One region of the Lysinibacillus sp. NPDC097868 genome, then DNA from elsewhere that is predicted to be linked to it. Evidence: predicted binding sites of a transcription regulator. Region 1 holds the regulator's gene; the other holds the start of a gene.

Region 1 (12,164 bases):
AGAAGCTACTCAATAGTTTGCACAACTAATGAGTAGCTTCGATTTGCAGACTTCCATCTGAGAAGATTGGTCAAAATTTAGAGTCTGATTCTTCTGTTTCAAACATTTCTTTTGGAACCGCACGGTAAACGGTAAATGACAAAATAATCGCTAATATCGTTATTACAAAAGCTATAAGATACACAAGTTCTACACCAGCAACCATAGCTTGGCTGACTGTAACTGGATCACTCGGATTGGTCGCCTTTGATAAAAAGTGATTTTGTTTGGCATTCATAATACTAATAAAAACAGCAACACCAATCGCTCCTGCAACAGGCTGTAAAGTGGTCATAACCGCAGTGCCATGTGGATATAAAGATTTAGGTAGTTGGTTTAAGCCATTTGTCTGCGCAGGCATCATAATCGCAGAAACACTAAGCATTAATAAAATATAGCATAATACGATTATCCAAATAGGTGTTTCAGCTGTTAACCTACTTAACGTAAACACTGTACCACTTAAAACAAGTGTTGCTGGAATCATCAATACACGGGGGCCAAATTTATCGAACAATTGCCCCATGAATGGAGACATAAGTCCATTTAGCAAGCTCCCAGGCAGTAAAACGAGTCCTGCCGCTGCAGCAGTCAAGGCTAGTGGACCTTGCATAAATATCGGTAAAATGATTTCCGATGCAAACATCGCCATAATAATAATTAAAAACATTAATACTGCATGTGTATACATTGGATATTTAAATACTCGTAAATTCATAACAGGCTCTTTTAGCTTAAACTGTCTTAAAGAGAATAATACAACACCAATGATTCCGATGATAATCGTCACAAATACACTTGGGCTGAGGAAACCTTTTTCTCCAGCAGCACTAAACCCATAAATAATTGATCCGAAGCCAATCGTTGAAAAGATGATAGACAATACATCAATTTTCGGTTTTGTGACCTCCGAAATATTTGTTAAATATTTAGAAGCAAAGACAATTGAAAATAAGGCGAAAGGGATAACAATAATAAATAAATAGCGCCAGCCTAAATATTCAACAATAACACCCGATAAAGTCGGTCCGATTGCCGGTGCAAACGTAAAAATTAAACCTACTATCCCCATTATTTTCCCACGATTTTCTGGTGGATATAATAATAAAAAGACATTAAAAATAATCGGCATCAATAGCCCTGTTCCAACTGCTTGAATTAATCGACCTACTAATAAAACAGGAAAGCTAGGTGCAATTGCGCAAATGATGGTTCCAATTGTGAAAGTGACCATTACACCAATGAACAATTGCCTCGTTGTAAACCACTGTAACATCAAGGCAGAAATTGGAATAACTATCCCCATTACAAGCATAAACCCTGTTGCCATCCACTGAACAGTTGGCAGAGTGATGTGGAATTCATGCATTAAAGTCGTTAATGCAATGTTTAACAATGTTTCGTTTAATACTGCAAAGAAAGCACCGATAATTAACGACAGCATAATCGGTAATGTTTTAACGTTAGGATCCTGTGATAGGAATTCATATTTTATAGATTGATTTTGTTCCATTTAATTACTCCTTACTAGTATGTTATTTTTGGGTGAACTTTTATTTTTTAAAAATATTCCATTATCGAGCAGAACATTGGATTAAGAATTGCTCCCTTCTTAGGTAATATCAAACTAACCTAGGATTGAATATACAACAAAATTGATATCCAAAACCAATCTTACCCAAATCACTACCTCATCAACCATCCCAGTAATGGCAATTGTTCTACCCAACGGAAAACGGGAGCATATGCAAATTAAGCTTATTTAAAACAAGTACCTTTATCACATTGTATCCCGCTTAAAAAACGAAAAGATCACAAGCACCTGCCTGTGATCATAAAAGTAAAGGGAAAGAACCATCCATATTTCATTAAATTGTCAGTAAGAACAAGAAACCTGCCTTTGGTAAAACCAAATAAAAGGTTAAATTGGACAAAAATAAAGAAAGGAAAAACAAGTCGCCTTTCTATCATTACATATTTTCATCCACTTAAATCACATAATTAGCCCTCACAACTAAGTGGGAACAATTACTGAAAATTGGTGAATAACAATTTCACAATATGAAATGAAGATAATTAAAAAAGGACAGACTAATCCCGTTTACTCTGCATACACAAACAGAGCCTTTGACAGTATTCAATTACTGGTTCAAAGTTTGGAATCGTAGTGTCATTTTCTAACATCCTCCTTAAAGCATTTTTTATACACAACGAATTATAACGAACTTATTAGCAGAAGTCAAAGTTTTCAAGAACAAGAAAAAATTATTGCAGTCGTTGTTGAAGAACAGAAATTCATTATAGAAAAAGAATAGGAAAACTTACGTATCCTATTCCTTTGCTACATCATTCAAATTTCGGCAGATAAATCATCGCCTTAAATAAATCACCATCAACTTGCACTAAAAATTTACCTTGTTGGATATGAATAAGGCTTTCAGCAATCGACAAGCCTAATCCGCTACCTTGACTTGATCTCGATTCATCGCCTCGTGTAAAACGTTCCATTAGCTCATCTACGGAAATATTTAATTCATATGCTGAAATATTTTTAAATGTTACGAGTAGTTCATTTCCTATATCTTCTACATCAATATATACCCTTGATGCAGGTAGTGCATATTTAAAAATATTCGAGAATAAGTTTTCGATGGAGCGCCATAGAAGTTTACCATCAGCCTTCACATACACTTTTTCTGTAGGGTGGGCTAACTTAAAGTTTAATGATGATGCTTCTATTTTCTCGCCCATTTCCCCTATGCCTTGCTTTAGTAAAGCTACGATATCAATCCGTTCTAACTGCACAGGCATACTGCCACTTGACGCTTTAGCCGCTTCAAATAAATCATCGGTTAAGTACTTGAGTCTCTTCGATTTTTGATCTAATACGTCTATATATTCAGCAATTAATTCAGGGTCTTTTTCTATTTTTAATAAATCGACATACGTAATAATTGATGTTAAAGGCGTTCGGATATCATGCGAAACATTCGTAATGAGCTCTGTTTTTAAGCGCTCACTTTTAATCTCACTATCCACCGATTTTTTTAAGCCACCTGTAATACTATTAATATTCGCAGCAAGTTGGCTAAACTCGCCTTTTCCATCTATTTCAATTCGATGATGAAGGTCGCCATTTTTAATTTGCTCTACGCCCTCTTTAATGCGATTAAACGACTTCACCTTTTTCAACGCAAACCAAGCAGCTACACCTAGCGTAATGGGAAACATGAAAAATGTTGCTGCAGCTACTAAAGGATAGCCAATAACAAGCAGCACGATTTTCACAGCCATACTGCCACTATCAAAAACATGTTTTATCATAATAAAAATCTTTTTAAAGATTTGATATATAAGGGTGTGCTGAAGTAATGATCTGTTTTTGATATGCTTAACAAGCGATAAAATCATCAGCAGTGCAATGATAAAAATAGGGACCGTGAGAAGTATGTTCATTTCACGTAACACTTCAACAATCATTGCCACCCACAACCCTGTTAAACCAGCGACTATGACAATGTTGACATCATTATATAGTTTATCAAAAACATGAAAATGAATTTCTTTATCTTTAAATGACGTTTTTCCAATAACTATTACTAAATAAGCAAAAGATACAATAAACCCTGCCAGAAATAAAATGAATTCATTAAGATAACTTTTAGCAACCTCTTTATTCTTTTCCCATTCTTGCATTTTTTGCTCTAAGTAAGATTCTTTATATGCCACATAAATAGCGTCTGTTTGCGGATTCAACTTCTCAATATCTTGTGTAATGTAATCTAAGTATTTATTTTTTTTCATTTCATTTGGATAAAGCTTTTGTTGATAATTCGCAAATTGCATATAAGCACCAAATGATGCAAATTGCTCTTTCTTATTTAGTTCACTATTAGAGAATACATGTTCACTATCACTCGCGTAATAAACGATTCCGTCAGATGCATCTAATGTGCTGAGTAACCGATAAAACACTCGTACTTGTTCTCTTATGCGTTCTTCTTTTTTACTTTGTATGTCATCTGCATATGATTCTTGATATATCTTTCTATTTTCCACTTCACTCAAATTTCCATTATATTTGGATGAATATTGGAAATCATTATATAATTCTTCTTCGATTTCTCTCATTTCTTCTTTTGTAAGTGCCTTACCGCTTAAAATATATTCTTCACTTTTATATGTTCCGATTAATTGCGCTAAAGTGCTGATAAGGCTATAACTTTCATCGGCGAATGCTATGCTTTCAAAATAATTATCTTGATTGATACTACTAAGATGAACTTCATTTAATTCCATGTTGATAATTACCTTCGCAGTACCAGTTAAACAAGCGATGGCAATTAGAAACACAATAACTTTCGTAATAAATGCATGACTAATATTTTTCAACTTTATACCCAACTCCCCATACAACTTTTAAATACTTCGGCTCTTTCGGGTTAATTTCAATTTTTTCTCGAATTTTCCGAATATGTACCGCCACCGTATTTTCTGGATTAATGGCACTTTCATTCCATACCTTTTCATAAATCTCTTCGATTGTGAATACTCTCCCCGTATTTGCTGTGAGTAGTTTTAAAATTTTATACTGCACTGGCGTTAAATGAACTGCTTGTTTATCAACCGTAATGACTTTCTTTTCATCATCAATCATTAGACCACCCGTTTGAAATACATGACTGCTCACATCAAGACTCCCAAATGCCGTATACCTTCTTAGCTGCGATTTCACTCTAGCCACAAGTTCTAATGGATTAAACGGCTTGGCCATATAATCGTCAGCTCCAATATTCAATCCAAGTATTTTGTCATAATCCTCCGACTTAGCAGAAAGCATAATTAACGGAATCATATTATCTTGCCGAATTTTCATTGTCGCCGTAATGCCATCCATTTTTGGCATCATTATATCCATAATAATTAGGTGAATAACGTGATCTCGAATAAGATCGATTGCCTCTATACCATTGTAAGCTTTGAATACTTGATAGCCTTCATTTTCCAAATAAACGCTAATAGCCCTTACAATTTCTTTATCATCATCACATATCAAAATGTTCACTACATTCACTCCTCCATCTCTTTAGGCTCTTATAATTTCCCCTATAGGATTCGTATTAGAATATAATACTAATTAAATCTTAACAAACTCATGCACCAATTCTTAAGATTTTCTTATTGTTTTCCTATGTACATTAATTATGCCGAATAGACAAATCCGTTTTCATACTTATGGAAATACAAAAAAGAAGCCTCCCACAAGTTCAGTGAACTTATGAGAAGCCTCCGTTAAAATGCTTTTATTCCGTTTCATCTTATACAAAAGATCAAAGGGTTAAGCGGCTTATTACATCATGCCGCCCATTCCACCCATGCCGCCCATATCAGGCATACCTGGTGCTGCTGGTTCTGGAATATCTGCTACAACAGCTTCAGTAGTTAATAATAGAGCTGCTACAGATGCTGCATTTTGTAGTGCTGAGCGTGTTACTTTTGCTGGGTCTACTACGCCCGCTTCCATCATGTTTACCCACTCGCCTGTTGCTGCGTTGAAACCAACACCGATTTCTTCGCGTTTTAGGCGATCTACAATGATTGAACCTTCAAGACCTGCATTGTTTGCGATTTGGCGAACTGGTTCTTCTAATGCACGAAGAACAATTTTCACACCTGTTGCTACATCGCCATCAACTGCATCAGCTGCTTTTTCAACTGCTGCGTATACGTTTAGAAGTGCAGTACCACCACCTGATACGATACCTTCTTCCACTGCTGCACGTGTTGAGTTCAATGCATCTTCAATGCGAAGTTTGCGTTCTTTTAATTCTGTTTCTGTTGCAGCGCCAACTTTAATGACTGCTACACCACCTGCTAATTTTGCTAGGCGTTCTTGTAATTTTTCTTTATCGAATTCTGAAGTTGTATCAGCAAGTTGTGCACGAATTTGGCCGACACGACGCTCGATTGCTTCTGTACCGCCAACACCTTCTACGATTGTTGTATAGTCTTTTGTTACAACAACTTTCGCAGCACGGCCTAATGATGTAATATCAGCAGTTTTAAGATCTAAGCCTAATTCTTCTGTAATTACTTGACCACCTGTTAAGATTGCAATATCTTCAAGCATCGCTTTACGACGATCACCGAAGCCTGGTGCTTTTACTGCTACAGCATTGAATGTTCCACGTAGTTTATTAACTACAAGTGTTGCAAGAGCTTCACCCTCAACATCTTCAGCAATCATTAATAGTGGACGGCCTTGTTGCACCACTTGTTCTAATAACGGTAAAACTTCTTGGATATTCGTAATTTTTTTGTCAGTAATTAAAATGTATGGGTTATCAAGAACCGCTTCCATTTTATCTGTGTCTGTTACCATGTAGTGAGACGCATAACCACGATCGAATTGCATACCTTCTACTACATCTAATTCAGTTGTGAAACCTTTAGATTCCTCAATTGTAATAACACCATCATTACCAACACGTTCCATTGCTTCTGCAATTAGTTGGCCTACTTCGTCGTCAGCTGCTGAGATTGCCGCAACTTGTGCGATTTCCTCTTTATTGCTTACTGGACGAGAAATAGCATGTAATTCTGTAAGAGCTGCTGCTACCGCTTTGTCGATCCCTTTACGGATTCCTACAGGGTTCGCACCAGCCGTTACATTTTTAAGACCTTCACGGATAATCGCTTGTGCAAGAACTGTTGCAGTAGTTGTACCGTCACCAGCGATTTCATTTGTTTTAGAAGCAACCTCTGCTACTAATTTTGCACCCATGTTTTCATATGGATTTTCAAGTTCAATTTCTTTTGCAATTGTTACACCATCATTTGTAATCAACGGTGAACCGAATTTTTTTTCTAAAACGACGTTACGACCTTTAGGACCTAATGTCACTTTTACTGCATTTGCTAATTTATCTACACCTTGAAGCATTAATGCACGAGCTTCTTCTGAGAATTTAATATCTTTTGCCATTTGAATTTACCCTCCTGAAATGGAATATTCGTTAAGCCTAATTAATATAATAACTACTATTCAATAATTGCAAGAATATCACTTTCACGTAAGATTAAGTATTCATTGCCTTCATATTTAACTTCTGTACCTGAGTATTTAGAGAAAATAATGTGGTCGTCAACTTTAACGTCAAGCTCTACACGTTGTCCGTTTTCTAATATACGACCTGTCCCAACTGCTACTACTTTACCCTCTTGTGGCTTTTCTTTTGCAGAGTCTGGTAGTACAATTCCAAATGCAGATTTTTCTTCTACCTCGATTAGTTCGATGACAATACGATCTCCTAGTGGTCTTAACAAGTGAAACAACCTCCTATTAATTAAATATTTCTTAAAAGTTTATTAGCACTCTATATCAACGAGTGCTAATACATTTATTATGATAATCAATCAACTGTTTTTTTGCAAGCCAGAACTACGAAAAATTTTGTTTTCTTTCCATATTCCTCTACAATAGAAAGGTAGCTTATGAATGGAAAGGATTTTGACTGTGAATAATACTTTAAAAAACGTACAGCATAAAAAAACGGCTCTCTATGTTTTAATCATTTACATTGTCATGCAATTATCAGGAAAGTGGTTACTTTTACCGTTTCATAAATTTGTGATGAGTACAACGGGTTTACCTCATGCACAAGCGGCCCCTATTACACAAGGCTGGTATATCGCACTCAGCTTTGCCATTGCATTGATTTTAAGTTTGATTTTAACTACTCGCGATCAATCGTTTTGGGATATCTATCAAGGTAAGAAGGAGACTATTCCACTTACAATTATTTGGGGAGTTTTAGGTTTCTTCCTTGTGTTCTTCGGGCAAATGATTGGTGCAGCTATAGAAATGGCTGTATTTGGAATCGAAGGTGGCTCACAAAACACCGCTGATATTGTGGCGATAGCAAAAGGTGCTCCAATTGCCATTTTAGCAATTGTTGTTTTTGGCCCAATTTTAGAGGAATTTGTCTTCCGCCGTGTTATTTTCGGCTCACTTGTCCAAACGACGAATTTCTGGGTGGCAGCCATAGTCAGTGCCATTTTCTTTGCGCTAATTCATTTTGATTTTTCACACATCCTGTTATATACGATTTGTGGTTTAATCTTTGCTTTCTTATACCATAAAACAAAAAGGATTTGGACATCCATTATTGCACACGTCATGCTGAACGGCTTCGTTACACTTGTACAATTAAACGCAGAACCGCTGCAAAAATTTTTAGAAGAACTGCAAAAAATGCAATAAAAAAAGAGCTAGATGTGGAAAACATCTAGCTCTTTTTATTAGTCATTTAATTCTTCAATTTGTCGTCGTTGTTCAGCTAACAAACGCTCAACTTGCTCGCGTTCTGCTTCTTTACGCTCTTCCTCTAAAAGCAACGCCTCGGCTTGTAAAAACTTACGATAGCCTCTACGTGCAATGATAATACTAATCTCATAAATTAAAAATAGCGGAATCGCTACGATAACGTTAGAAATAAAGTCTGGTGGTGCAAGAAATACCGCAATAACGATTAACACAAAATATGCATACTTTCTGAATTTCACCATCAATTCAGGATTTAATATACCTAAACGCGCTAAAAACAATGTCACAACAGGTAATTGAAAAATGATTCCGAACGGCATGACTAGGCGAAACAAAAATGAGAAATATTCGTTAATACCAATTGTTTGCTGTATATCTAAATTCGCAGATAAACCCATCATAAAGTGCATGACATATGGGAATAAAACATAATAAGAAAATGAAGCTCCTGCTAAAAATAGAAAAAACGAATATGGAATATATTTTAAAGTAGCCTTACGTTCTGTCTCATGTAAACCTGGTGTAATAAATAACCAAATTTGATGAAGAAGCAACGGGGAACTTATAACAAACGCTACAATGACCGTCACTTGCAAGTATACGACAAGGGGATCAGTCACTTTAAACGCGTTTAAAGTTAGTTGCTCTGCTTCTTTACTATATTGAATATGTTTAATAATTGGTTCGGCTAGATAAAAGCCAACTATAAGTGCAATAACAAAGAAAACAGCGCAAATAAAGAGCCGTTTTCTTAGTTCTTCTAAATGCTCTACGACTGTTAATTCTCTTGGATTCATATTAACTTGACATCCTTAACTTACTTAACGTTATCATTTTCTTTATGTTCAATTATTTTCTTTTTTGTATCGTCATCGTCATCAGCTAAACCTTTTGTTGCATTTTTAAATTCACGAAGTGTAGAACCCATTGCTTTACCTAGCTCAGGTAATTTCTTTGGTCCGAATATTAGAATTGCAACCACACCGATAATAACTAGGCTAACTGGTGTAAAAGCACTTAAGTGCACAACCATTGCAGCCACCTCCTCTTATATATATATCATTTTAACTTAAATTTTTTCGTTTGGCGAATTTATTTCAATAGTTTAAACACCATCAATTGTAACAGTTTACAGATTTGTGAATACCTTTATTTATCGCTATTTCGTATTAAATAAATGAGCGCTTGTAATTCTACCGACAAATCTATCGTTAATAATTTCATAGTATCTGGTACGGTAATACGCTCTGGCGTAAAGTTTAAAATGCCTTTTGCATTCATTGCTGCTAATCGATCAGCCATCTTCTGAGCAGAGCGTGAAGATACTGTTAAAATAGCAAGGTCTGCACCATATTCAGCATACTTTTCTTCTAATAAATCGGGATGATAAACGGGAATATTACTTATCATTTTCCCTTCTTTTGGTGCCTTTGAGTCAAATGCAACCACAATATGAGTATTATGATTTTTTTGGAAATTATACTTTAAAAATGCATTCCCTAAGTTCCCCACACCGATTAACGCTACTTTTGTTGTCTCATGCTGATCAAGTGTTTGGCTAAAAAACTTCAATAGATGCTGAACGTCATAGCCATATCCCTTTTTGCCAAGCGCACCGAAATAAGAAAAATCACGACGAATCGTTGCAGAATCGATTTTCATCGCCTCGCTCAATTCCTTCGATGAAATACGTTCCATTCCTTCTTGCGCAAAGTTTTGGATAAATCGATAGTAAAGAGGAAGTCTTTTAGTTGTGGCTTGTGGAATTTTTACTTCTTGTTTCAAACTTTTTCCTCCTTATAAACACATCAAATGCACCTAAGCGTATTTGAATACTCATTTTGAAACATGCTTATATGAATCAACTGCATTTCAGCGTACATGCATCTAGAATCTTTTGAGCATGCTTGAGAGTCTCCTCATAAAAACTATGACATACGCTGGTCCGCTAACTTGATTCAGACGGGTTTCAACCCACACTGAGCTCAATGCATATCATATTCATCACCCACTTATAAAAGTGGAGGATTTCCCTTTAGTTAACGGCGTGTTTTACGCCACTAACTAAAGAGAAATCGTTTCAATCTTACATGACAGCATAGAATAAGTAAAGCACTGACATTGCAAGCAATTCCGTCATCCTTTACACTAAGAAAGAATTGAGGTGTCAAGAATGATTGTATTACAAGTCAATCAACTATATAAATCCTTTATTGCAGATGAAATTTTAAGTGGTGTCAAACTAGAAGTACAACACCGTGATCGTGTAGCATTAGTCGGACGTAACGGAGCTGGTAAATCCACTTTACTAAAAATCATCGCTGGTCAATTGTCATATGATTCTGGCGATATTATTATTCCAAAGGGTGTACAAGTTGGCTATTTAGAACAACATGCGGGTCTAAATTCAACTTTATCAATTTGGGACGAAATGATGACAATTTTCGAACCGCTTCTTGGACAGGAAAAGACATTACGCTCCCTTGAACAGCAAATGGCTGATCCAACGGTTTACGAAAATCCAGAAATGTATGCAAAGGTCATGTCCGAATATGACCAATTACAGCATGATTTTAAAGATGCAGGAGGCTATCAATACGAATCTGATACGCGTTCTGTTCTTCATGGTATGCAATTTTACCCAGAGGATTATGAAAAAGCAATTAGCTCATTGTCAGGAGGACAACGAACTCGTTTAGCTCTTGCAAAGCTTCTATTAAGTAAGCCAGATTTATTAATTCTAGATGAGCCTACAAACCATTTAGATATTGAAACACTATCTTGGTTAGAGACTTATTTAAAAGGCTATGAAGGCGCTATTTTAATCGTTTCACATGACCGTTACTTCTTAGACCAAGTTGTCTCTATCGTCTATGAAGTTTCTCGTCACCGCGTTACGAAATACACTGGAAACTACAGTGCTTATTTAGACGAAAAGGCGAAAAACTATGAGCGCGATGTAAAAATGTTTGAACGCCAGCAAGATGAGAAAGCAAAGCTTGAAGATTTTATTCAAAAAAACATAGCCCGTGCCTCTACGACAAAGATGGCACAAAGCCGACGCAAAATGCTCGAACGTACTGAATGGATGGACTCTCCTGACGGTAACGAAAAATCAGCTAGCTTTGGCTTTACGATAGAAAGACAAAGTGGCAATGATGTGCTCTCAATTGACTCCTTAGCTGTTGGCTACGGTGACAAGCAAATATCTAGTGGCATTACACTACGAACTTTTCGCGAAGATCGCATCGCACTAGTTGGGCCAAATGGTGTTGGTAAATCGACATTATTAAAAACAATTGTCAAAGATTTATCCCCACTTGCAGGGGAAATTCGTTATGGTACCAATGTGCAAATTGGCTACTACGACCAAGAACAGGCAAAGCTATCTAGCAATAAAAGCGTTTTAAAAGAATTATGGGATGAATGGCCATTAATGAATGAAAAAGACATTCGCACTGTACTTGGTCGCTTTCTATTCAGTGGAGAAGATGTAGATAAAGCCGTCAACTCTTTATCTGGTGGTGAGAAGGCTCGCCTGGCATTAGCAAAGTTAATGATGCAAAAGGCGAATTTCTTAATTCTTGATGAGCCTACCAACCACTTAGATTTAGATAGTAAAGAAGTGCTGGAAAATGCCTTAATTGATTATCCCGGAACGCTCCTATTCGTATCACATGACCGATATTTTATTAATCGAATTGCAACGAAAGTTGTTGAGCTATCTGGTGAAGGTTCTTTTGAGTATTTAGGTGATTATGATTATTTTCTTGAGAAAAAACAGGAACTTTTTGAAATT
Region 2 (12,164 bases), on a different contig from region 1:
CATATTTTCCTTCCACTTTAACTGCCCCTCGTACGATAAGTGCTGTAACTGACAGCCACCGCATTGCTTAAAATAATCGCAAGGTGCATCTACTCGATCAGGTGAAGGTTTAATTATTTCTATCACTTTTGCAAAGCCATAATTTTTTAGCGTTTTTAAAACATGAATTTCTGCTGTTTCATTCGGTAATACACCTTGAATAAATAATGGATAGCCATCGACTTTTGCGACGCCATTGCCATCATGTGTTAAATCTTCTATATAAACTGTGAGTTGGTCATTCTTTTTTACGGGTGCTGACATTCGTACATCCTCCATTTCAATCTTCTTATTGTAGCATGTGATAGCGGAGGAAAAAAGAACAAGGCATGAATTTATCACGCTATTCTAGCTGTGCTAAAAAATAATGACCTGGAGCGAGCACAACTCGCAATGTGAACGAGCTCCCCGTTTTCCTTAGCGTATCTTCATTTGATAGTTAACCTTAGCCCAGACAGTGCTAAAAAAGAGCCGCTATTCGCGACTCTTTTCATTGTTTTTCGTGACATAATCATCTTTTGGTGCCCACCAGAACATAACAATAATCCCGATAATGACGACAATAAATGGTGCATAAAACATTAAAAACTTTTCCATCGCTATAACCTCCTATGCATGATGGTCTTCTTTCCCTGTCACATAATTTTTGTTGAATAAGAATAATTTCAGCAATAAATATAGTGAAGGTAGAAGCAGGCATAATCCTAAAACAAATACGATAACTAATGCAATGGCCATTTGTGTGTTTGTAAAGCTATCATAAATCGTCAAATATGGATACAGTAAATATGGATATTGGGCGATACCATAAGCAAAAAACGCAACCGCGAACTGAGCGATTAATAGTCCTACAGCAAGCCCATAATTTTTCCGCATCCATAACAATATAACAGTAATAATAAATAATACTGCGGAAATAGCAAACATCCACCATAAGTTGACCATATGCTGATAGCTTTCAGGGTTAATGGATTTCATTTCATACATAATCCCAAGTGCACTAATCATTAATGGTGCTGCCCAAATTAATGCATATTTTCGCATTAAGTTTGTTGCCTCTACATCTGTTGCTTTATGTGCATACCATGTTAAAAATACTGCGGATATATAAAGGACAGCTGCTATGCTTAATACGACAATACTCCAAGCAAATGTACTCGTATATAGTGTCCAATAATTTAATACTGGTTGCCCTTCCACCATATCCACATAGCCGCCACCTGCAATAGCAAATACTACAGATAATGAGGCTGGAATAAGTAAACCTGTTAAGCCATATGTCAGAGAATAACCAATATGTCCACGTGCACCATACGATTCAAATGCATAGTACGAGCCACGAATCGCAAGCAACACTAATGAAATACTTACCGGTACAAGCAAAATTGTTCCATAGTAAAATGCTGTTTGAGGGAAAAATCCTACAATCCCTACAAAGAAAAACACTAAAAAGACATTCGTTACTTCCCATACAGGCGATAAATATCGTTTAATAATATTCGTTATGATATGGTTTTTCCCAATAAGTAGACTGTAAGCATTGAAAAAACCTGCGCCAAAATCAATGGATGCGACCATCACATAACCAAAAAGGAAAATCCACAATACTGAAATTCCTAATACCTCTAATGTCATATGATGTCACCGCCTTTTTCTATATTCCGATCTTCAATTTCACGCTCAATCGGATTCTTTTTAAACATCCGAATTAATACAACAGTACTACCGATTCCAAGTACGGCATAAACACCTGAGAATAACAGCATCATTAAATCTACATGATCACTCGTTGTTGCGCCCTCTGGTGTTCGCATAATACCGTATAATATCCACGGTTGACGACCAACCTCTGCAAGCCACCAACCTGCTTCAATCGCAATTATGGACAGTGGCGCACCGGCAACAATAATCCATTTATATAACCGTGAATGAATAAATCGCCAACGACGTAGTTTCCCTACTACATAAACTAGAGATACTAATGCCATAAACATGCCGATAAAGACCATGATGTTAAACAGATAGTGAATATAAAGCGGTGGTCGGTCTTCCTCCGCAAATTGATCTAAACCTATTACTTCTGCATTTGGATTATTAGCGGCCAGTATACTTAAAGCGTAAGGTACTTTAATGGCATACTTTACTTCCTCGCCATCTAATACACCGAATAAAATAAGTGACGCTTTATCTGTTGTTTCAAAATGCCATTCTGCCGCAGCTAATTTTTCTGGTTGGTATTCCGCTAAGTATTTGCCTGAGAAGTCGCCTATTATTGCAGCTGAAATCGATGTAACCAGACCAATCTTCATTAGTAAAAATAATGATTTTTTATGGTAAATATGATCAGAGCCTCTAAGCATACGATAGCCTGCAATTGCTGCCAACACAAATGCTGATGTCATGTAGGCTGTTACAAGCACGTGCGCTACTTTAGTTGGCATAGCTGGGTTAAACATTGCTAAAAATGGTTGAATATTAACGAGCTGACCGTCCACTATGTCAAAGCCTTGTGGTGCGTTCATAAAGGCATTCACGATTGTTATAAAAACAGCGGACATTGATGCACCTAAAGCAACAGGAATTAGAAGGAGCATATGTTTTTTCTGACTATCGAAACGATCCCAAGTGTATAAGTAGATACCTAAGAAAATGGCTTCAAAGAAGAATGCAAAGGTTTCCATAAAGAGTGGTAATGCTATAGTTTGCCCTGCAAGTTGCATAAAATTCGGCCATAGTAACGATAATTGTAATCCGATAGCTGTACCTGTAACGACCCCTACAGCAACGGTAATAACGAAACCTCGTGCCCAACGTCGTGCCATTAAAATATAATGCTCATCATTCTTTTTATATCCAGTCCATTGCGCAATCATAATCATTAACGGCACGCCGACTCCAATCGTTGCATAAATGATGTGGAACGATAACGTAAGCTCCGTTAATGCACGACTCCAAAAGACTGCTGATTCATTAATCATCTCAATACCCTCCTAACTACCAAATATTCTTCCCAGTATGGAAAGTAGCATGATAATTGCAACACCAAAGCTTAACCAAATAAGCTTTCTTTCCTGTGACTTATACAAATTGCACCACTTCCTTTCCTTATCCATACCCATATTTTCCACTATTTCAACGCAAAAAACCTTTATAATGGACCGAAACTTCGGCCTATTATAAAGGTTTCAAATTTTGTTCATTTAATATACGCATATTCGCCAAACATTTTTCTTAATTCGTTCACAACCCCATTTAATGAGGGGATTATAAACAAATAAGTGTAAATTTACAAAACTTATTTACACTTTTCTGCAATTGTTCCATAAGAGTAATTTAAATTCGATCTTCCTCACGAATATCTTCGATTGGTACAAAAATTTCAATATGGCGCTTCAAGTTTTCAAAAGTTGCAGGTGCATCTCCACCATATTCGCCATCTAGATTTAAATGCACTTCGTTTTCCGTCGTAACTTTCACAACACTTGCCTTTTTATAAATAACACGATCATCCTTTAAATGTTCGCCTCGCAACGCCATTGCCGCAAGTTGAATAAATTCGGGAAGGCTCACTTTTTTCAATACTAATAATGTAAAGTAACCGTCGTTTATGCTCGCATCTGGCGCAAGCTTTTCAAAGCCTCCAACAGAATTCGTTAAGCCACATAAGAACATCATCGCATCTCCATCAAATACTTCACCATCATATTCAATACGCATATGTGATGCCTTAATAGATGGAATCATTTCAACCGCTTTTAAATAGTAAGCTAACTGTCCTAGCATTGTTTTCATTTTGCTCGGCACTTCGTATGTTAGCTCAGTAATACGTCCCCCAGCAGCGATATTGATGAAATAGCGTTCTCCATTTAACAATCCAACATCAACTGGTAAGGTATCGCCTTTAATAATAATATCAACGGCTTCATCAATATTTCGTGGAATATGGACGGCACGTGCAAAATCATTCGTTGTTCCCATTGGGATTAAGCCAATCTTTGGACGTTTATCAAATTGGCCTACACCAGAAACAACCTCATTTAACGTCCCATCTCCACCAACTGCTATGATAATATCAAATCCACGTTCTACTGCGTTTTTTGCTGCTTCTATAGCATCGCCTTCACAAGTTGTTGCGTGACAGGATGTCTCATAGCCCGCCACCTCTAGTTTCTCCAATACTTCTGGTAAATGCTTTTTAAACGCTTCCCGACCAGATGTAGGATTATAAATGATTCTTGCTCGTTTCATAACATACCTTCCTGCTTCATAAGATTCTAATACTTTCAACGAATAAACCATTGAAATGTTGCACTGGTGATTAAATAGGCAGTTCTACGCCTTGCAACTCAAATTCACCATATGCTTCCAATACGCCAGTATGAGCGCATATTGTACGTTATACCATTGCCTAAGCAAATTGCTCCTTTATTGCAATGCTGCTGTTACATGTTTTTTGAAATCTTCGTATACATATTCCCAATTTGCTTTATTCGTAATATTATCTTCACGTATTTCAGTGTAAAGTGCTTTTTGTGCTTCCTCAAAAGTTGGATCTTCTTTGTCCGGTAATGTAGTTCTTTTCTTCACAACAATATCCTGTAACTCAGGCGCACGTGGTCCCCATTTACCTATAACTTGGCCTGATTCGTTAAGTAAAATATACATTGGAATTGCACGGCCACCGTTTGTTAAGTAACGGTCGATTAAATCTGTGTCTGCATCGCGTAAAACAGTGCGCATATCTAATCCAGCTGCCTCTGCAACACGGCGAATAATTGGATTATTTAGCATCGCATCTCCGCACCAATCTTCAGTAATTGTTAGTATTTTAGGTTGCTTGTCTTTTAATAAAGCTACAAAACCATCGTTCATTGGCACTTCAAAGCCATCATAAATACGGAAGCTATCTTCTTTAAGCGTTGTCATGTTATCCATATATTGTTGAATTGAAATGGCTTCTTCAAAATATTGTTGTTCAGTTTTCATATACTTATCCCCTTTTTAAATGAAGTGTTTGTTCTATTCTATATTTTGCTATGAATACTCTTTTTAGACAACTATTTAGTGTTACGATTTGTTAGTATGTACAATCTTTGCATTTAAAAAGCCAAGAAAGTGAATTCACTCTCTTGACTCATTGTAATAACAAAAAATTAGCGTTTTGCAATTTCTTGTTGTAATAATTTGTTGACCATTGGTGGGTTCGCTTGGCCTTTTGTAGCTTTCATAATTTGTCCAACTAAGAAGCCAATTGCACGATCCTTACCGTTTTTGAAGTCTTCGATCGATTGTGCATTGTTATCTAATACTTCTGTTACGATTGCTAATAATGCACCCTCATCCGAAATTTGAACTAATCCTTTTGCCTTCACGATGTCATTAGCTGAACCGCCGTTTTCAACTAACTCAGTAAATACTTTTTTACCGATTTTAGAAGAAATTGTACCGTCCGTAATCAATTTCACCATGCCTGCTAGGTTTTCTGGAGTTAACGCAGTATCTTTAAGATCTTTCTGTTCAGCATTTAAATATGCAGAAACATCACCCATCAACCAGTTTGCAGAAAGTTTTGCATCTGCACCTTCAGCTATCATCGCTTCAAAGAAATCAGAAATTTCTTTAGAAATAACAAGAACGCCAGCGTCATAAGGAGTTAATCCTAATTCTTCAACATAACGTTTTTTACGAGCATCAGGAAGTTCAGGAATCTCTGATTTCACGCGTTCTAACCACTCATCGTCGATTGACAGACGCACTAAGTCTGGCTCTGGGAAGTAACGATAATCATCTGTTCCTTCTTTAACACGCATTAAAATAGTTTTACCAGTTTTTTCATCAAAGCGACGCGTTTCTTGATCAATCACGCCACCTGACAGTAATACGTCCGCTTGACGTAACTCTTCGTGCTCAATACCACGACGAACGTAGTTAAATGAGTTAAGGTTTTTAAGCTCTGTTTTTGTACCGAATTCTTCTTGGCCATATGGGCGAATCGAAATGTTAGCATCACAGCGCAGTGAACCTTCTTCCATTTTACAGTCTGAAACATCTGTATATTGGATAATTGATTTTAATTTTTCAAGGTAAGCATACGCTTCATTTGCTGTGCGAAGATCTGGCTCAGAAACGATTTCTACAAGCGGTGTACCTTGACGGTTAAAGTCCACTAATGAATGGTCACCAGCATGAGATAGTTTACCAGCATCTTCTTCCATATGAAGACGAGTAATACCGATACGTTTTGTGTAACCATCTACTTCAATATCAATCCAACCGTTTTTACCAATTGGCTTATCGAATTGTGAAATTTGATATGCTTTCGGATTATCCGGATAGAAATAGTTTTTACGGTCAAATTTTGTTTCTTGCTCGATTTCCATGTTTAGTGCAAGTGCTGCTCGCATCGCGAAATCTACAACATTTTTATTTAAGACAGGAAGGACACCAGGATAACCTAGGTCGATTACTGTTGTATTTGTATTTGGTTCAGCACCGAAGTGAGCTGGCGCTGGCGAGAAGATTTTTGAGTTTGTTTTTAACTCAACGTGTACTTCTAAACCAATGACTGTTTCAAAGTTCATGTTATTTTCCCTCCCAAATTTGAGGAACTTCTTTATGGAACGCAGTAGCTTGCTCGAACGCATGCGCTACACGGTAAATTGTTGCTTCATCGAAGTATTTACCAATGATTTGCAAGCCTAGTGGTAGACCGTTTTCAAAGCCACATGGAATAGAAATTGCTGGCACGCCCGCTAAGTTCATAGGAATTGTTAAAATATCGTTCGCATACATCGTCATTGGGTCATCAACATTTTCACCAATTTTAAATGCTGGCGTTGGTGCCGTAGGTCCAATGATTACATCAAAGTCTTCGAATACTTTGTCGTAGTCTGCTTTAATAAGTGTACGTGCTTGCTGTGCTTTTTTGTAATAAGCGTCGTAAGTACCAGCGCTAAGTGAATAAGTTCCTAGCATGATACGACGTTTTACTTCATCACCAAAGCCTTGTGCACGTGTTTCTTTGTAAAGGTCCATTAGGTTATTAACGTTTTCTGCGCGGAAACCGTAACGGATACCATCAAAACGAGAAAGGTTTGATGACGCTTCAGAAGAAGAAAGGATATAGTACGCTGCAAGTGCATATTTAGAATGAGGAAGTGATACTTCTTCTACTGTCGCACCTAAGCCTTTTAGTACTTCTAGTGCATCAAGTACTGATTGACGTGCCGCTTCGCCAACACCTTCACCTAAAAATTCCTTTGGTACAGCAATACGTAAACCTTTTACATCGCCAGTCAGTGCTGCTGCGAAGTTTGGTACTTCTACATTTGCTGAAGTTGAATCGTTAGGGTCTAGTCCTGAAATGGCTTCTAGTAAAAGTGCATTGTCTTCAACATTACGTGTAATTGGTCCGATTTGATCTAACGAAGAAGCGAATGCCACAAGTCCAAATCGAGATACACGACCGTATGTAGGTTTCATCCCTACGACACCGCAATATGCTGCTGGTTGACGGATTGAACCACCTGTATCTGAACCAAGTGAGAATGACACTTCTCCTGCTGCTACTGCTGCCGCAGAAGCACCTGAAGAACCACCTGGTACATGATTTAAGTTCCATGGATTTTTTGTTGTTTTATAGAATGAGTTTTCATTTGAAGAACCCATTGCAAACTCGTCCATGTTCAATTTACCGATTGTAATCATGCCAGCTTCGCGTAGCTTATGAACGACTGTCGCATCGTAAATTGGCATAAATCCTTCAAGGATTTTAGAAGCACAAGTTGTTTCTAAGCCTTCTGTTACGATATTGTCTTTTACACCAATAGGAAGACCAAAAAGTGGTCCACGTTCTTCAAATGGCACTTTGTCCATTTCAGCTGCTTGTGCAGTTGCTTTTTCTTCGTTTGAAGCAAGGAATGCTTGTACATCGCCATCAAGCTTTGTTACGCGTTCATATGCTTCTTTTGTTAAGTCAGCGATTGTTAGGTTACCAGCTTTAATCTCAGCTTGTAGCTCCTTTGCTGAACGTTCAAATAACGTCATGAGGAATCCTCCTATTTTTTAGTATTACATGATAGCTGGTACTTTTACTTGACCATCTTCTTGTTCTTTCACGTTTAACATCATTACATCACGGTCTAGACCTTTTGTTGCCACATCTTCACGCATTACGTTTACCAGTGGTAAAACGTGTGTTGTTGGTTCAACATTTGTAGTATCTAACTCGTTTAGCTGCTCTGCAAAGTCAGTAATTTTCCCAAGTTGCTCAGCAAATTTTTCCGCTTCTTCTTCAGTAATTGCAAGACGTGCTAAATTCGCCACGTGCTTAACTTCTTCTTTTGTTAATTTTGCCATTTTTTACACCTCCGAATACGATCCAATTCATTGTTTTTGTTGATAACAATAGGGTTGAATAAAGTTAACCATGCCAATAATCATAACATTTTTCCTATTAAAAATCACAACTTTCACCAAAAATACAGAAACTTTCACTACTATAACAAAGTGTTGTCCCAAGATGTCTTCTTTTGTTGAACGAACACTATCATTGTTAGCTGATTTGGATTTCAGAGAAGCCTTACTAGCCATTACTTACGTATGATGTACATTGTCCAAATTCTATTAAATGAACATCTATTGGATTTAAGCGCAATTATGCATAAAAATAGCCAGCACAAGGCTGACTATTTTTTACTCATATACGTGTACATACGGGTCTTTATCATTCGCTTCTTTCATAATTAAAGCCTCCGGACCATTAATTGAAGTAATGCTCACTTCGACATTTATATTATCAAATTGATTGATTAGGGCACCCGTTAAATATTGTGTAAAGCCAATAATTTCAGCAGTGCCGAAAAATTGGATTGGAATTTCAATTGTTAGCTTTTGTATTTTTTTATTTTGATAGAAGCCTGTGCCAATAACACTTGTATAGTTGGAAAAATATTTATCGACATCTTGCTTGAAGTTTTTGAAGTTATTGCTAACATCTCGATAAGTATCATGTGTATCATCTGTTGGGAACATCACATATTCTTCGTCAAGAGGTTGCCAATCGCCTATATCATTTTGCCCCTCTTTTGCAACACCATAAGTAAAATACGTACCTGGAATAATTTCATTGCGGGCCTGCTGTTTAAACAACCCAACGACTATCGGTACATCTTTTAATTCATCACGTGTACGCATACGGGAAACGATTTCAGCCGCCATTTTTTTGCCTTGCTCAACAAGAGCTGACTCAGGAATAGGCTCCTCGTAATACTCACCATATTTTTCTTTTTGATAATAATAGATAGAATTTAAAGATAGCCCTATTGAAATACCAGCTAATTTCACCTTATTATCATCTGTTTTCTTTAAATAATTTTGCTCAACAATATGAGATAAATAAATAGGTGCTTTTGTTGCACGTTCTTCTGGTGTCATAGCATCTGTTGCTGGAGGATTTAAACCATCCTCCGTTTGTGAACTACGCGCTAGCCAAGAGCTTACTGTGCTTTCAGCTAAATATTGGCCTTCTTGGAAGTAATAATTTTCAGTGTCAAACTCATTTTGAGAAAGACGCATTAATCCTGTTTCTACTTCCTTCATATCGTACTTCGTGTAAATATTCGAAACGACTAACCCACGGCTTGCACTTTCTTTATATGGTATTAGTGTTTTATAGAAAGATTCATCAATCTGTAGACTTGGAATAATCGTTGTTTCCGCTTTTTCCTGTTGCGTTTCCTGTGTAAGCTCTGTCTCCTTCTTGTTCGAAGGCACACAGCCGACTAGCATTGCAGCAGCTACAATTGCTGGAATGAGTCGAAATGACTTCATTATTTTAGTACCCCTTTACTAATTATCAGATTCGCCTTTGACAAATTTTCTATTACGCTCTCATTTAAGAGCAAACATCTGCCCATGCTGTATCTTTTACGTATTGTTTAAGTTAGTTGCTCAATTAGGTCGTCTTCATTCCAAACTTCAATACCTAATTGTTCTGCCTTTGTCAGTTTAGACCCTGCATCCGAACCTGCAATAACAAGATCAGTTTTTTTACTGACACTTCCTGTGACAATTCCACCTAACTCTTCTATTTTCGCCTTTGCATCGTTCCGTGTCAATTGCTCAAGTTTACCAGTTAGCACGATTGTCTTGCCTGCAAATGGATTGTCACCTACGACTACCTCTATCTTTTTGCCTTTATACGTCATATTGACACCAGCCTCAGCAAGACGCTGAATAACAGCACGTGCATCTTCATTGGCAAAATACTCAACGAGTGAAGATGCCATTTTATCGCCAATTTCATGAATTGCTACAAGCTGCTCCTCAGTTGCACCCATCACCGCTTCCATCGTCTCAAAATGCTCTGAGACAATCTTTGCCGCCTTCTCACCAACATGTCGTATCCCTAAACCAATGAGTAGACGTTCCATCGAATTGTCCTTTGATGCTTGAATAGCATTCACTAGGTTTGTAGCTGATTTTTCGCCCATACGTTCTAGCTCAACTAACTGCTCCACTGTTAACTGATATAAATCAGATACATCATGAATTAAATCTGCATGCAACAGCTGCTCAACAACTTTTTCACCAAGTCCGTCAATATTCATGGCGTTACGGGAAACGAAGTATTTAATGCTCTCAGCAATTTGTGCAAAACATGCTGGATTCACACATCGCAGGGCAACCTCTCCCTCAATTCGAATAAGCTCACTATCGCAGACAGGGCAATTTGCAGGCATTTCATATGGAATTGAATCCTCTGGGCGTTGCTCTAGTAATACACCGACAACTTGCGGGATAATGTCGCCAGCTTTTCGGATAATGACTGTGTCCCCAATACGAATATCTTTATCACGAATTAAATCTTCGTTGTGTAAAGATGCTCGTTGCACAGTAGTTCCCGCTACTTGTACAGGTGTTAAAATCGCCGTTGGTGTCACGACGCCAGTTCGACCTACTGTTAAATCGATATCAAGCAACGTTGTTACAACTTCTTCTGCGGGGAATTTATAAGCAATTGCCCAACGAGGGCTTTTTGCTGTATAGCCAAGTTCATCCTGCTGCGCAAAACGATCAACCTTAATTACAATACCATCTATTTCATAGGCTAAATTCGGGCGATTTTCTGTCCAAGTTTCAATAAAGGATAAAACCTCTTCAATCGAAGCACAGCGTTGACGTTCTTTATTTGAAGGGAAACCAATCCCTTCCAAATAATCTAACATCTCGCCATGCCCATCAATGCCATACGCTTCACCATCTCCTCCAATTGCATAAATGAAGGTTGATAGTTGACGACTTGCTGCAATTTTTGGATCTAATTGACGTAATGATCCGGCAGCAGCATTTCGAGGGTTTGCAAATAATTCTTCACTGTTTTCAGCGCGCTGTGCATTTAATTTTTCAAACGACTTTTTAGGCATATATGCTTCGCCGCGTACTTCAATCGTAATTGGTTCTTTTAATCGAAGTGGCACAGCACGAATTGTTTTTAAATTTGCTGTTATATCCTCACCAATCACGCCATCACCGCGTGTTGCTCCTTGGACAAAAACACCATTCTCATATTTAAGAGAAATCGCAAGACCATCTATTTTTAGTTCGCATACATAAGAAAAATGATCTCCGATTGCTTGACGAATTTTACGGTCAAACTCACGCAAGTCCGCTTCATTGAATGCATTGGACAGACTTAGCATCGGATAATCATGCGTCACTTTTTTAAATCCCTCTACGATAGCACCGCCAACACGCTGCGTCGGTGAATCTGGGTAAATTAGTGAAGGATTTGCCTCTTCTAATGCAATAAGTTCGTGTAATAGTTGGTCATATACACTATCTGCAACAAGAGGATTATCTAGCACGTAATACGCATGTCCATATTCATGCAATAATTTATTTAACTCCGCTATGCGCTGTTCAATTTCGTTCATTTAAGTTCCTCCGCTTACGCTTTTTCAATAGGTGCAAATTGCGCTAGTAATCGCTTAATACCAATTGGTTGTGGAAAAGCAATATCTAGTTCTGTACTATCACCCTCACCTTTTACGCTAACAACCATACCTGTTCCCCATTTTTTATGAATCGCTTTATCTCCAGCTTTCCAACCAAACTGGTCACCC

What was found. The regulator Rex, encoded in region 1, represses fermentation and respiration genes when NADH is low (regulators of the CRP and FNR family bind a similar motif). The targets are predictions, from matches to a motif close to TTGTGAAATATTTCACAA.
Region 2: the regulator Rex is predicted to act here: its motif matches at 3,268-3,285, upstream of ACIQXJ_RS21760 (cytochrome ubiquinol oxidase subunit I).

The regions. Positions count from the first base shown of each region.
Region 1 covers NZ_JBIWBS010000009.1:4,334-16,497, reverse strand. The annotation lists gene ACIQXJ_RS23265 (MDR family MFS transporter) at 71-1,552, opposite strand; gene ACIQXJ_RS23260 (HAMP domain-containing sensor histidine kinase) at 2,386-4,431, opposite strand; gene ACIQXJ_RS23255 (response regulator transcription factor) at 4,418-5,104, opposite strand; gene groL (chaperonin GroEL) at 5,390-7,024, opposite strand; gene groES (co-chaperone GroES) at 7,081-7,365, opposite strand; gene ACIQXJ_RS23240 (CPBP family intramembrane glutamic endopeptidase) at 7,538-8,302, shown strand; gene tatC (twin-arginine translocase subunit TatC) at 8,341-9,162, opposite strand; gene ACIQXJ_RS23230 (twin-arginine translocase TatA/TatE family subunit) at 9,183-9,398, opposite strand; gene ACIQXJ_RS23225 (redox-sensing transcriptional repressor Rex) at 9,515-10,150, opposite strand; gene ACIQXJ_RS23220 (ABC-F family ATP-binding cassette domain-containing protein) at 10,539-12,164, shown strand, end outside.
Region 2 covers NZ_JBIWBS010000006.1:21,224-33,387, reverse strand. The annotation lists gene rlmD (23S rRNA (uracil(1939)-C(5))-methyltransferase RlmD) at 1-303, opposite strand, end outside; gene cydS (cytochrome bd oxidase small subunit CydS family protein) at 514-636, opposite strand; gene ACIQXJ_RS21765 (cytochrome d ubiquinol oxidase subunit II) at 649-1,674, opposite strand; gene ACIQXJ_RS21760 (cytochrome ubiquinol oxidase subunit I) at 1,671-3,017, opposite strand; gene ACIQXJ_RS21755 (diacylglycerol kinase) at 3,373-4,287, opposite strand; gene ACIQXJ_RS21750 (thioredoxin family protein) at 4,465-5,025, opposite strand; gene gatB (Asp-tRNA(Asn)/Glu-tRNA(Gln) amidotransferase subunit GatB) at 5,193-6,620, opposite strand; gene gatA (Asp-tRNA(Asn)/Glu-tRNA(Gln) amidotransferase subunit GatA) at 6,622-8,085, opposite strand; gene gatC (Asp-tRNA(Asn)/Glu-tRNA(Gln) amidotransferase subunit GatC) at 8,110-8,397, opposite strand; gene ACIQXJ_RS21730 (CamS family sex pheromone protein) at 8,734-9,870, opposite strand; gene ligA (NAD-dependent DNA ligase LigA) at 9,978-11,975, opposite strand; gene pcrA (DNA helicase PcrA) at 11,990-12,164, opposite strand, start outside.